DNA from 2 places in the Zavarzinia compransoris genome. Region 1 is predicted to be linked to the other one. Evidence: riboswitches for the same ligand, from Rfam matches in the RefSeq annotation. Region 1 holds a riboswitch; the other holds the start of a gene.
The links. Region 1 has a riboswitch for cobalamin ahead of DKG75_RS13635 (energy-coupling factor ABC transporter permease). Riboswitches for the same ligand answer to the same signal wherever they lie in the genome.
Positions count from the first base shown of each region.

Region 1 (4,918 bases):
CTTGGTCATGGCGTCGGTCTCCTCTGTCGCGTGACGGGATCACTATCGGCGGGCGGCGGTGCGCGCGGTTGCCGGAAGCTCGACAAGATTTGCCTGATCCTGCCAGGGGGGATGCGGGCGCGCGGGCGATGGCATAGGCTTCGACCATGACCACGCTGCTCGATACCGTCCGCCGCTATGCCGATGCCCATGCCGATGCCTCGGGCCTTGCCGCGACCCCCATTCCCGGTCTCGGCCTCGTCCGCGCCACGGCGCCCAGCGGGTTGCTGCATGCGATCTCGCGGCCTTTGGTGTGCATGGTCGTCCAGGGCGGCAAGCAGGTCACCATGGGGGCGGAGAGTTTCGCCTTCGCCGCCGGGGACAGCCTGCTGATCACCGCCGATGTCCCGACGGTCAGCCAGATCACCCGGGCCAGCCCGGTCGCGCCCTATTACTCCCTGGTCCTTGCGCTCGATCCCGCCCTGATCGTCGATCTCGCGACCGAGATGGGGGCCGCCCGGGTCGCCGATGCCGCCCCGGTCCGGGTCGAGCCGACCGATGCGGAAGTGGCGGATGCGGCGCTGCGCCTGATGAAACTCTTGGACCGGCCGGCGTCCCTGCCCGTGCTTCAGGGGCAGTTGCTGCGCGAAATGCATTATTGGCTGCTGGCCGGGCGCCACGGCACGGCGATCCGCCGGCTCGGCTGGGCGGACGGGCACCAGCAGCGGGTGGCGCGGGCGGTCGCCGTGCTGCGCGCCGATTTCGCCCGGCGCCTGCCGGTCGAACATCTGGCCGAGGTGGCGGGCATGAGCCCGTCCTCGTTCCACCGGCATTTCCGTGCCGTCACCTCGCTGTCGCCGCTGCAATTCCAGAAGCAGTTGCGCCTGATCGAGGCCCGCCGCCTGATGCAGGCGGAAGGGCAGAGCGCCGGCAGCGCCGCCTTTGCCGTCGGCTATGAAAGCGTGCAGCAATTCACCCGCGAATACGGCCGCCTGTTCGGCCTGCCGCCGGTGCGCGACGCCGAGATCGCCCGCCGCAAGGCGACCGCCGCCGCCTGAACCGCCGTCTTCCTCGCTTGACAGGCGGGCCGGCTTGGCCCCTGCTGTCCGCGCTTGTGGTTTCCGGCCGGCGGGTGGCCCCCGCCGACCGGATGAAAAGGGAATGGGGAAGGGCCCTTAGGCCCCAGCCCCGACCGCCCCCGCGACTGTGAGCGGCGAGCGTCCTTCCATCATGCCACTGGCCTTGCCGGGAAACCGGCCGGGCTGGGAAGGCGGAAGGCGCAGCGACCCGCGAGTCAGGAGACCTGCCACCGGCAAGATATCAACCTCGCGCCGTCGGGTGAGACGGCAAAGGAGATTGGACATGCATATCGAACCCGGCCTCGTCGAGGGCGGAAAGATCTGGCTGAGCTATGCGACCGCGGCGGGTGCCGGCGGTTACACGCTGAAGCTGGCCTATGACGCCGCCCGCGAGCGCGGCTTCGTCTCCCTCGGCCTGCGTGCCGTCGCGGCGACCGCCCTCGTCTTCTCGTTCTTCGAGCTATTGCCGCATTACCCGGTGGGCGTTTCCGAGGTGCACCTGATCCTCGGTTCCACCCTGTTCCTGATCCTGGGCGCGGCTCCGGCGGCGCTCGGCTTGGCCGCCGGGCTCCTGATCCAGGGGCTGTTCTTCGCGCCCTTCGACCTGCCGCAATACGGCATGAACGTCACCACCCTGCTGGTGCCGCTCTTCGCCCTCGGCGCCCTGGCGCGCAAGGTGATCGCGCCCGAGACGCCCTATGTCGAATTGCGCTACACGCAGGCTCTGGCGCTGTCGACCGCCTATCAGGCCGGGATCGTCGCCTGGGTCGCCTTCTGGGCCCTCTACGGCCAGGGCTTCGGGGCGGAGAACCTGACCGCGGTCGCCAGTTTCGGCGGCGCCTATCTTCTCGTCATCGCGATCGAGCCGCTGGCCGATCTCCTGGTCCTGGCCGGGGCCAAGGCGCTTCACGGCCTCAGGGGCCGGGGCATCGTCGAACGCCGCCTCTACGAAGCCGCCTGACCGCCCGGAACGGGCCGGGGGCCATCGGGGGCGCCCCCGGCCCCGTTCCAAACCTTTCTCATCCGACAAAATTCTATTTCAACTGACAAAATTGTGCGTATAGTGGCGCCGTGCCCGGCCCGATGGCCGAGGCCGTCGCGACATAACGGCGGATCGCGCCTTTAAGGCAAACCGCAGGGCCAGGATGGGGAAGAGAATGCCGACCGAGCATCTGGACGTGCTGATCGTGGGCGCCGGCCTGTCCGGCATCGGGGCGGCCTATCACCTCCAGGCCCATTGCCCGGGCAAGAGTTTCGCCCTGCTCGAAAGCCGCGAGCGCCTGGGCGGGACCTGGGACCTGTTCCGCTACCCCGGCATCCGCTCGGACAGCGACATGTATACGCTCGGCTATTCCTTCAAGCCCTGGACCGATGCCAAGGCGATCGCCGACGGCCCGTCGATCCTCCGCTACATGACCGGCGTCGCCAAGGACAACCATATCGCCGAGCGCATCCGCTACGGCCTCAAGGTCAAGGCCGCCTCGTGGTCGACCAAGGATGCCGCCTGGACCGTCGAGGCCGAACGCACCGCGACCGGCGAGACCGTGCGCCTGACCTGCAACTTCCTCTACAGTTGCAGCGGCTATTATAATTACGAAGCGGGCTTCACCCCGGATTTCCCGGGGCGGGACGCCTTCAAGGGCACCTTCATCCACCCGCAGCACTGGCCGGAAGGCCTCGACTATGCGGGCAAGAAGGTGGTGGTCATTGGCTCGGGCGCGACCGCGGTGACGCTGGTGCCGGAAATGGCCAAGACGGCGGGCCATGTCACCATGCTCCAGCGCTCGCCGACCTATGTCATCACCCGCCCGGGCGAGGACAAGCTGGCGAACAACCTGCGCAAATGGCTGCCGGCCCAGCTTGCCTATGGCATCACCCGGTGGAAGAACGTCGGCCTCGGCATGATGTTCTTCCAGCTCTCGCGCAGCCGGCCGGAAAAGGTGAAGCAGAAGATCATCGACCTGATCAGGCGTCAGGTCGGGCCGAATTTCGACGTCGAGAAGCATTTCACCCCGACCTACAAGCCCTGGGACCAGCGCGTCTGCCTGGTGCCGGACGGCGACCTGTTCAAGGCGCTGCGCAAGGGTTCGGCCTCGGTCGTCACCGACCATATCGAGACCTTCACCGAAACCGGCATCCGGCTGAAGTCGGGGCAGGAGATCGAGGCGGATATCATCGTCTCCGCCACCGGGCTGAAACTGCTGTTCATGGGCGGCATGAGCCTCAGCGTCGACGGCAAGGCGATCGACAACAGCGCGCTCTACAATTATCGCGGCATGATGTATTCGGACCTGCCCAACCTGGTCACGGCCTTCGGCTATACCAATGCCTCCTGGACCTTGAAGGCGGACCTGACCGCGGAGCGGGTCTGCCGCCTGCTGAACCACATGGACCGCCACGGCTTCCGCTATTGCGTGCCGCGCCTGAACGACCCGACGGTGACGGCGGAACCCTTCATCGATTTCTCGTCGGGCTATGTCCAGCGGGCGCTGCAGGATTTCCCGCGCCAGGGTTCCAAGCGGCCGTGGAAACTCTACCAGAATTATGCGCTCGACATCCTGTCGCTGCGCTACGGCAAGCTCGACGACGGCACGCTGGAATTCGGCGGCAAGCCGGCCGGCGCCACCCTGGGCGCCGTGCCGAAACAGGCCTGAGCCGCGATCAGGCCGGGACGTAGGTCAGCTTGACCGCGTCCGGGCCGATCAGGTCGCTGGCGACGAGGCGGAGCCGCGGCAGGGGGCCTGCGAAGAACGGCTTGCCCCGGCCCAGCACGACGGGGTGGAGATAGAGCCAGTATTCGTCGACCAGGCCAAGCCCGGCCAGGCTCTGCGCCAGCGCCGGCCCGCCGACCTCGATCTCCCCGGGAAGCCGGGCCTTCAGCCCGCGGATCGCCGCCTCGACATCATCCGCGATCAGGGTGGCATTGGGCCCGACCGCGGTCAGCGAGCGCGACACGACCCATTTCGGCTGGCACCGCCATGCCGCCGCGAAGTCGCGCAGGTCCGGTGTCCATTCGGGATGGTCTTCGTCCCAATAGCGCATGATCTCGTACAGGCGGCGACCGTATATGCTGCCGGTCAGGCCGCGCGCCTGCTCGATGAAGTGGCGGAACAGCACGGGGTCGGGCGCAAAGGCGTCGTGGTCGACATAGCCGTCCAGGGACAGGTTCATTCCGAAGACGAGCTTCGCCATGCCGTGAGGTCTCCCTTCCCCGGGGTCCGGCTGTATCGGGCCGCGTTACGCGCGCGGGCCGACCAGCGAGAAGAAGGCGCCCTGCGGATCGACGGCCTGGATGATCCAGACGCCGCCGGGCACTTCCATCGGCTGCTGCACGACGGTGCCGCCGTTCGCCGTCACCCGGGCCAGGGCGGCATCGATATCGTCGACCGCGATGTAGAAATTCCAGAACGGGTGGGGAATTTCCGGCGTCCTGGTCATGATGCCGCCGACCGCCTCGCCCGGGCGGGTGCGGAACAGCTGGTAGGTGCCCATGGGGCCCATGTCCATGCCCTCCGCCTTGCTCCAGCCGAAGACCTGTTCGTAGAAGGGGAAGATGGTCGGCTCGTCGCCGGCGAAAAGCTCGTGCCAGCCGATGCGGCCGGGGGCGATGTCCACCCCCGGCGCCTCGCCCGGTTCCGACCAGGCGATGATGCCGAAGGGGGCGCCCTGCGCGTCGGCGACGATGGCGAAGCGCCCGACTTCCGGGATATCGGCCGGCTCGCGCAGCACCTTGCCGCCGGCCGCCGCGATCGCCGCCGCCGTCTCGTCCGTATTCCCGGCCCCGACATAGACGGTCCAGCCCGGCCGCATGCCCGCGGCGCCATCCTCGTCCGGGATGGCCATGGCGCCGGCGACCATGG
Region 1 is NZ_QGLF01000003.1:618,587-623,504, forward strand. It holds gene DKG75_RS13625 (SDR family NAD(P)-dependent oxidoreductase) at 1-9, opposite strand, end outside; gene DKG75_RS13630 (AraC family transcriptional regulator) at 147-1,037, shown strand; cobalamin riboswitch at 1,096-1,304, shown strand; gene DKG75_RS13635 (energy-coupling factor ABC transporter permease) at 1,342-2,019, shown strand; gene DKG75_RS13640 (flavin-containing monooxygenase) at 2,216-3,712, shown strand; gene DKG75_RS13645 (dihydrofolate reductase family protein) at 3,720-4,250, opposite strand; gene DKG75_RS13650 (VOC family protein) at 4,296-4,918, opposite strand, start outside.

Region 2 (4,918 bases), on a different contig from region 1:
GGTATCTGAATGACGCCGGGTTTGGTCTCGTTGCCGCCCTTCCATTCCCCCGCCTTGAACTCCGGCTGTCGGAAGGCCGGCAGAAAGTCCGCCAGGGCCCGAAGGTCTGTCGTCAGGCACCGGTTCCCCCTTGCGCCGACACTCTCCCCGCTAGTCTTCATAGGCTCTGTTCCCTGTTATTGCTCACGTAACGGCCGGCGGCGTTTGCGTTACGTCCGATCATAGCGCAGGCAAAGGGCGGGACACCACGCATCGTCACCACCGGCATGGGGGATGACGGCAAGCCCGGCGCCGCCTGCAAGCCTCAGCGGCCCGACAGCCGGGTGTAACCCTCCCCGGCCAGGATGCCCAGGGCTTCGACGATGCCGGGACCGGCGCAGGTCCACAGGCGGTTGGGCACGCCGATCACCTCGAGGTCGAAGGGCAGGTCCTGGAGAACCGGGTGACGCAGGACGTCATAGGCAAGGGCCGGCGCCGGATAGGGATCGCTGTCCAGGATCAGGAGGTCCGGCTTCAGGCCGACCACCCGTTCGAGCGGCAGGCTGCTGTAGCCTTGCAACTCCTCGCCGGCGCCGAGATTGACGAGGCCGGCCCGGACCAGCAGCGTATCGACCAGGGAGCCCCGCCCCGCGGTGACGCCATTCGGCCGCAGCACCAGGGCGCGTAAGGGACGGGCGCGGGCCGGCACGGCGGCGAGGCCGGCGGTGATCGCGGCGATCAGGGCCTCGCCCCGGGCGGGTTGTTCCAGGGCCGCCGCCACTTCGCGGATCTGCTCCGCCACCGCATCGAAGGTCACCGGCACGTCGAGGTCGAGCACCGGCAGGCCGAAGCGGCGCAGCAGGGCGACGGTGGTCCGCGTGGTATATTTCCCGGCGATGACGAGATCGGGCCCGTGGCGCACCACTTCTTCCGCCAGGCCATGGTTCAGCGGCAGGCCGGCGGCGAGATCGGCAACGGTCGAGATCCGGCGATCGGCCGCGAGATAGGAAACGGAAGCGACCTGCCCCGGATCCGCGAGGCGCAGCACCAGTTCGTCGGCGCAGAGATTCATCGAGACGACCCGGGGCCCGGCCAGGGCCGCCGGCGCGAGCGCCAGCAACCCCAGCAGAGACAAGACTAGCCGGAACACGGAAAGCCCTTGGCGGTCCGGTCCAGGGGATCGGGCGCAAGGCCGAGGCAGCGCTCGCGCAGCTTGTCCCAAAGGGCGAGCCGGGCGAAATCCGGCGGCCGGGCCGGCTTCATCTCGGGCGTCAGCAGGGGATTGGGCAGAAACACGGTGATCTGCTGCTCGCCCCCGCCGTTGAACAGGCGCAGGCCCCAGGACCGCGGCGTGCCTTCGGGCGAAAGATTGCGATACAGTTCCGCCCGGGCGGTGCGGCGATGGGCGGCAAGCCCGGCCGGCGTCGGGTTGCGCGGGCCGCCTTTGTTCTCGCCGATGCAGACGTGGAAATGCCACTTGCCGAAATCGACGGTCAGGTAACCGTCGAAGATACTCACCTTCTTCGGTGCGGCATCGACGGCGATTTCGAAAACGGCGCCCTGCACGCAGGGGCCGAAGACGATTTCGTGCCAATGGTTCTCGAACAGCAGCCGGAACAGGCCGAACAGGAAATCGGGCTCGACGGCCAGGGGGAAGATCTCCACCCGGCCGCTGCCCGTCTCCTCGACGATGCGGGAGACGGCGTTCATCAGAACGTCGCCTTCACGCCGGCAAAGGCCGACCGGCCGAGGGAGCCGTAGGAATAGACTTCCTCGTAGTTCTCGTCGAACAGGTTCTCGACCCGGCCGAAGACCTCGACCGCATCGGTCAGCCGGTAGGAACCGGCGATATTGGCGACGACGTAACTGTCCATGTCATAGACGACGGACGACCAGGTCCTGGTATAGACCACGTCCTTGAAGTCGCCGGTATAGACGAGGCCGAGATTGGCGCTGGCCCTGCCGTCGAGGAAGCGGTAGCCGATGTCGAGGCTGCCCTGGTTGGCCGGGCGGCGGACCTCGGCCATCCGGGTCTTGCCGTCCCGGGCGTGGGTGTAACTATAGGAGAGACGGACGGTCAGGGCCTCGACCGGCTGGGCCAGAAGCTCGACTTCGACGCCGCGGTGGCGCGAGGTCGCGGGATCGTTGACCGGCGTGCCGACGAAGGTGCCGCTGCCGGCATCGAAGACATAGGCGGTGCCGATCTCGTCGGTGATCCGCTGGTCGAAATAGGTCAGGCCCAGGGTCAGGCGGTCGGCGAAGAAGGACTGGTCGATGCCGGCATCCCAGCCCTTGCCCTTTTCCGGCTTCAGGTCCGGGTTGCCCTTGTAGCTGCCGCCGAAGCCGTAGAGTTCGTTGATGGTCGGGTTCTTCACCCCGGTGCCATAGGAGGCGCGGAACTTGGTCCCCGTGCCGTCGAGGTAATAGGCCGAGGTCAGGCGGAAGGTGGTCGCATCCTCGAACAGGTCGTGGGTATCGCGGCGGACGGCGCCGGTCAGGCTCAGGTCCTCGAACAGGCGCAGCTGGTACTGGCCGACGTAGGAATCCTGCTCGACCTCCTTCTCGACATAGGAATCGATCTCGTCGCGCTTGTGCTCATAGGCGAAGGTGACGAGATGGGCGGCGGCGAGCGCCGGCGTGTCGAAGCTGTAATCGGTCTGGTAATCATAGGTCGTGCTCTCGCCCTTCGACGACGAGGTGACGGCGCCGTTGCCGAGGTAATCCATCTCGGTGCGGAAATGGGCGAGGCCGAGCTTGTGGCTCCACCGGCCGTCGAGCAGGGACAGGCGGGCCTGGCCGCGGGCGAAGGTCTCGTCCCCGCGCGAGCCGGAATTGGCGTCATAGGCATATTGGTAGACGCTGGTGGTATCGCCCGGGCGCAGGCCGAAATCGTCGTATTCGCCCTTGAAATGGCTGTCGCGGAAGACGACGTCGAAGCCGAGCATCTTCAGGGGATCGAAGCTGGCATTCACATAGGAGGTGATGCCGCGATAGGCGTCGTCCTCGCCGTTGCCGCGCCATTTGGCGGCCGAGGACGTGCCCTCGGTCGTGGTCGCGGTGGTGCCGGCGCGGATCGAGAACCCCTCCCCCGCGGCGGCGGCCGAGACATTGCCGATCACGGTCGCATTGCTGCCGCCCTCGAGGCTGGCCGTGACCGTGGGCGTGCCGCCGCCCTTCTTCGTGATGATATTGATCACGCCGCCGACCGCGTCCGAGCCGTAAAGCGCGCTTTGCGGCCCGCGCAGCACCTCGATCCGCTCGACATCCTGGGTCAGCAGGTGGCCGAAATCGAATTCGGAACTGGAGGCCGGATTGTTGACGACGACACCGTCGATCATCACCAGGGTCTGGTTCCCTTCGGAACCGCGGATGCGGACCTGGGTCTGGTTGCCGATGGTGCCGGTGCGGCTGACCGCGACGCCGGGAATGAGGCGCAGGGCGTCGGAGATCACGCGCACCTGCTTCGCTTCCAGTTCCGCGGCGGTGATGATGGTGACGGCGCTGCCGACCGCGGTCAGCGGCGTCGCTTCGCCGCGATTGGCGCTGACGGAAACTTCCGGCAGAAATTCCGCCTCCTCGGCGCGGGCGCCGGCGACGGCGGCCAGAGCGATGGTCGAGACGGTGGTGAACAAGACCCCAAGCCGCAGCATGATGACCCCCTGCATGCGGGCAGGCGCCGGCCGGAAAATGGGCGCAAGCATCCTGCCCCGTCCGCGGACGCGGACAGACGAACGACAAAGCGCCGCCCCCGGCCGGACGAAAGCCCGGCACGCACAGGATTACAAACGGTCATGGCGAGGCGGAAGGCCCGGCCGCGACGGCACCTATGGACGCATCACCGATACGGATTGGCCCGCCACCCCCGGTTCACCCGACCGGCGGTAAAGTGATGCCCTCGGTGGCAGGTCTCCTGGCTCGCGGATCATGGTGCCGTCCCGTCTTCCCAGCCGGCGCGAAGGCGCGGGGCCAGTGACATGGGGGACGCACTCACCGCTCACAGTTGCGGGGACAGCCACGGCCCGGCGGTTACTGCCGCCTTCCGTCGTTCCCTTTTAATCCGCGCCCCCGAAGGAGCCGCGGAACCACCGAAGCAGAGTTATGTTTATCAGGCGCTGCACCGCCGTCAATGGCGAAGTCGCACCGGAAAAGGCGCACCCCGCCCCGGCGCATGGCCGGGGCGGGGCGGGTCGCGATCACGCCAGATCGTAACGATCGGCGTTCATCACCTTGGTCCAGGCGGCGACGAAGTCGTGCACGAACTTCTCCCCGGCGTCGTCCTGGGCATAGACTTCGGCATAGGCGCGCAGGATCGAATTCGAGCCGAACACGAGGTCGACCCGGGTCGCCGTCCATTTCGCAGCACCGGTCTTGCGGTCGACCACCGCATAGACCCCCTGGCCCGCCGGCTTCCAGGCATAGGCCATGTCGGTCAGGGCGACGAAGAAGTCGGTGGTCAGGGCCCCTGCCCGCTCGGTGAAGACGCCGTGCCGGCTGCCGCCGTGATTGGCCCCGAGGACGCGCAGCCCGCCGACCAGCACGGTCACTTCCGGCGCCGTCAGGCCCATGAGCTGGGCCCGGTCGAGCAGCAGTTCCTCGGCCGCGGGGGCATAGTCCCGCTTCAGCCAGTTGCGGAAACCGTCGTGGATCGGCTCCAGCACCGCGAAGGAGGCGGCGTCGGTCCCGGCATCGGTGGCATCGCCGCGGCCGGGCGCGAAGGGCACGGCGACATCGACACCGGCAGCCTTGGCCGCCTGTTCGATGCCGACATTGCCGGCCAGGACGATGACGTCGGCGACACTCGCCCCCGCTGCCGCCGCGATCGGCTCCAGCACCGCCAGGACCTTGGCCAGGCGGGCCGGCTCGTTGCCTTCCCAATCCTTCTGGGGGGCGAGGCGGAGACGGGCGCCGTTGGCGCCGCCGCGCATGTCGGAACCGCGGA
Region 2 is NZ_QGLF01000004.1:478,811-483,728, reverse strand. It holds gene DKG75_RS16245 (DUF6508 domain-containing protein) at 1-161, opposite strand, end outside; gene DKG75_RS16240 (ABC transporter substrate-binding protein) at 305-1,129, opposite strand; gene DKG75_RS16235 (DUF7676 family protein) at 1,117-1,689, opposite strand; gene DKG75_RS16230 (TonB-dependent receptor plug domain-containing protein) at 1,689-3,629, opposite strand; cobalamin riboswitch at 3,863-4,081, opposite strand; gene katG (catalase/peroxidase HPI) at 4,173-4,918, opposite strand, start outside.
Region 2: it holds a riboswitch for cobalamin, as region 1 does, so the genes downstream of both, DKG75_RS16230 (TonB-dependent receptor plug domain-containing protein) here and DKG75_RS13635 (energy-coupling factor ABC transporter permease) in region 1, are expected to answer to the same signal.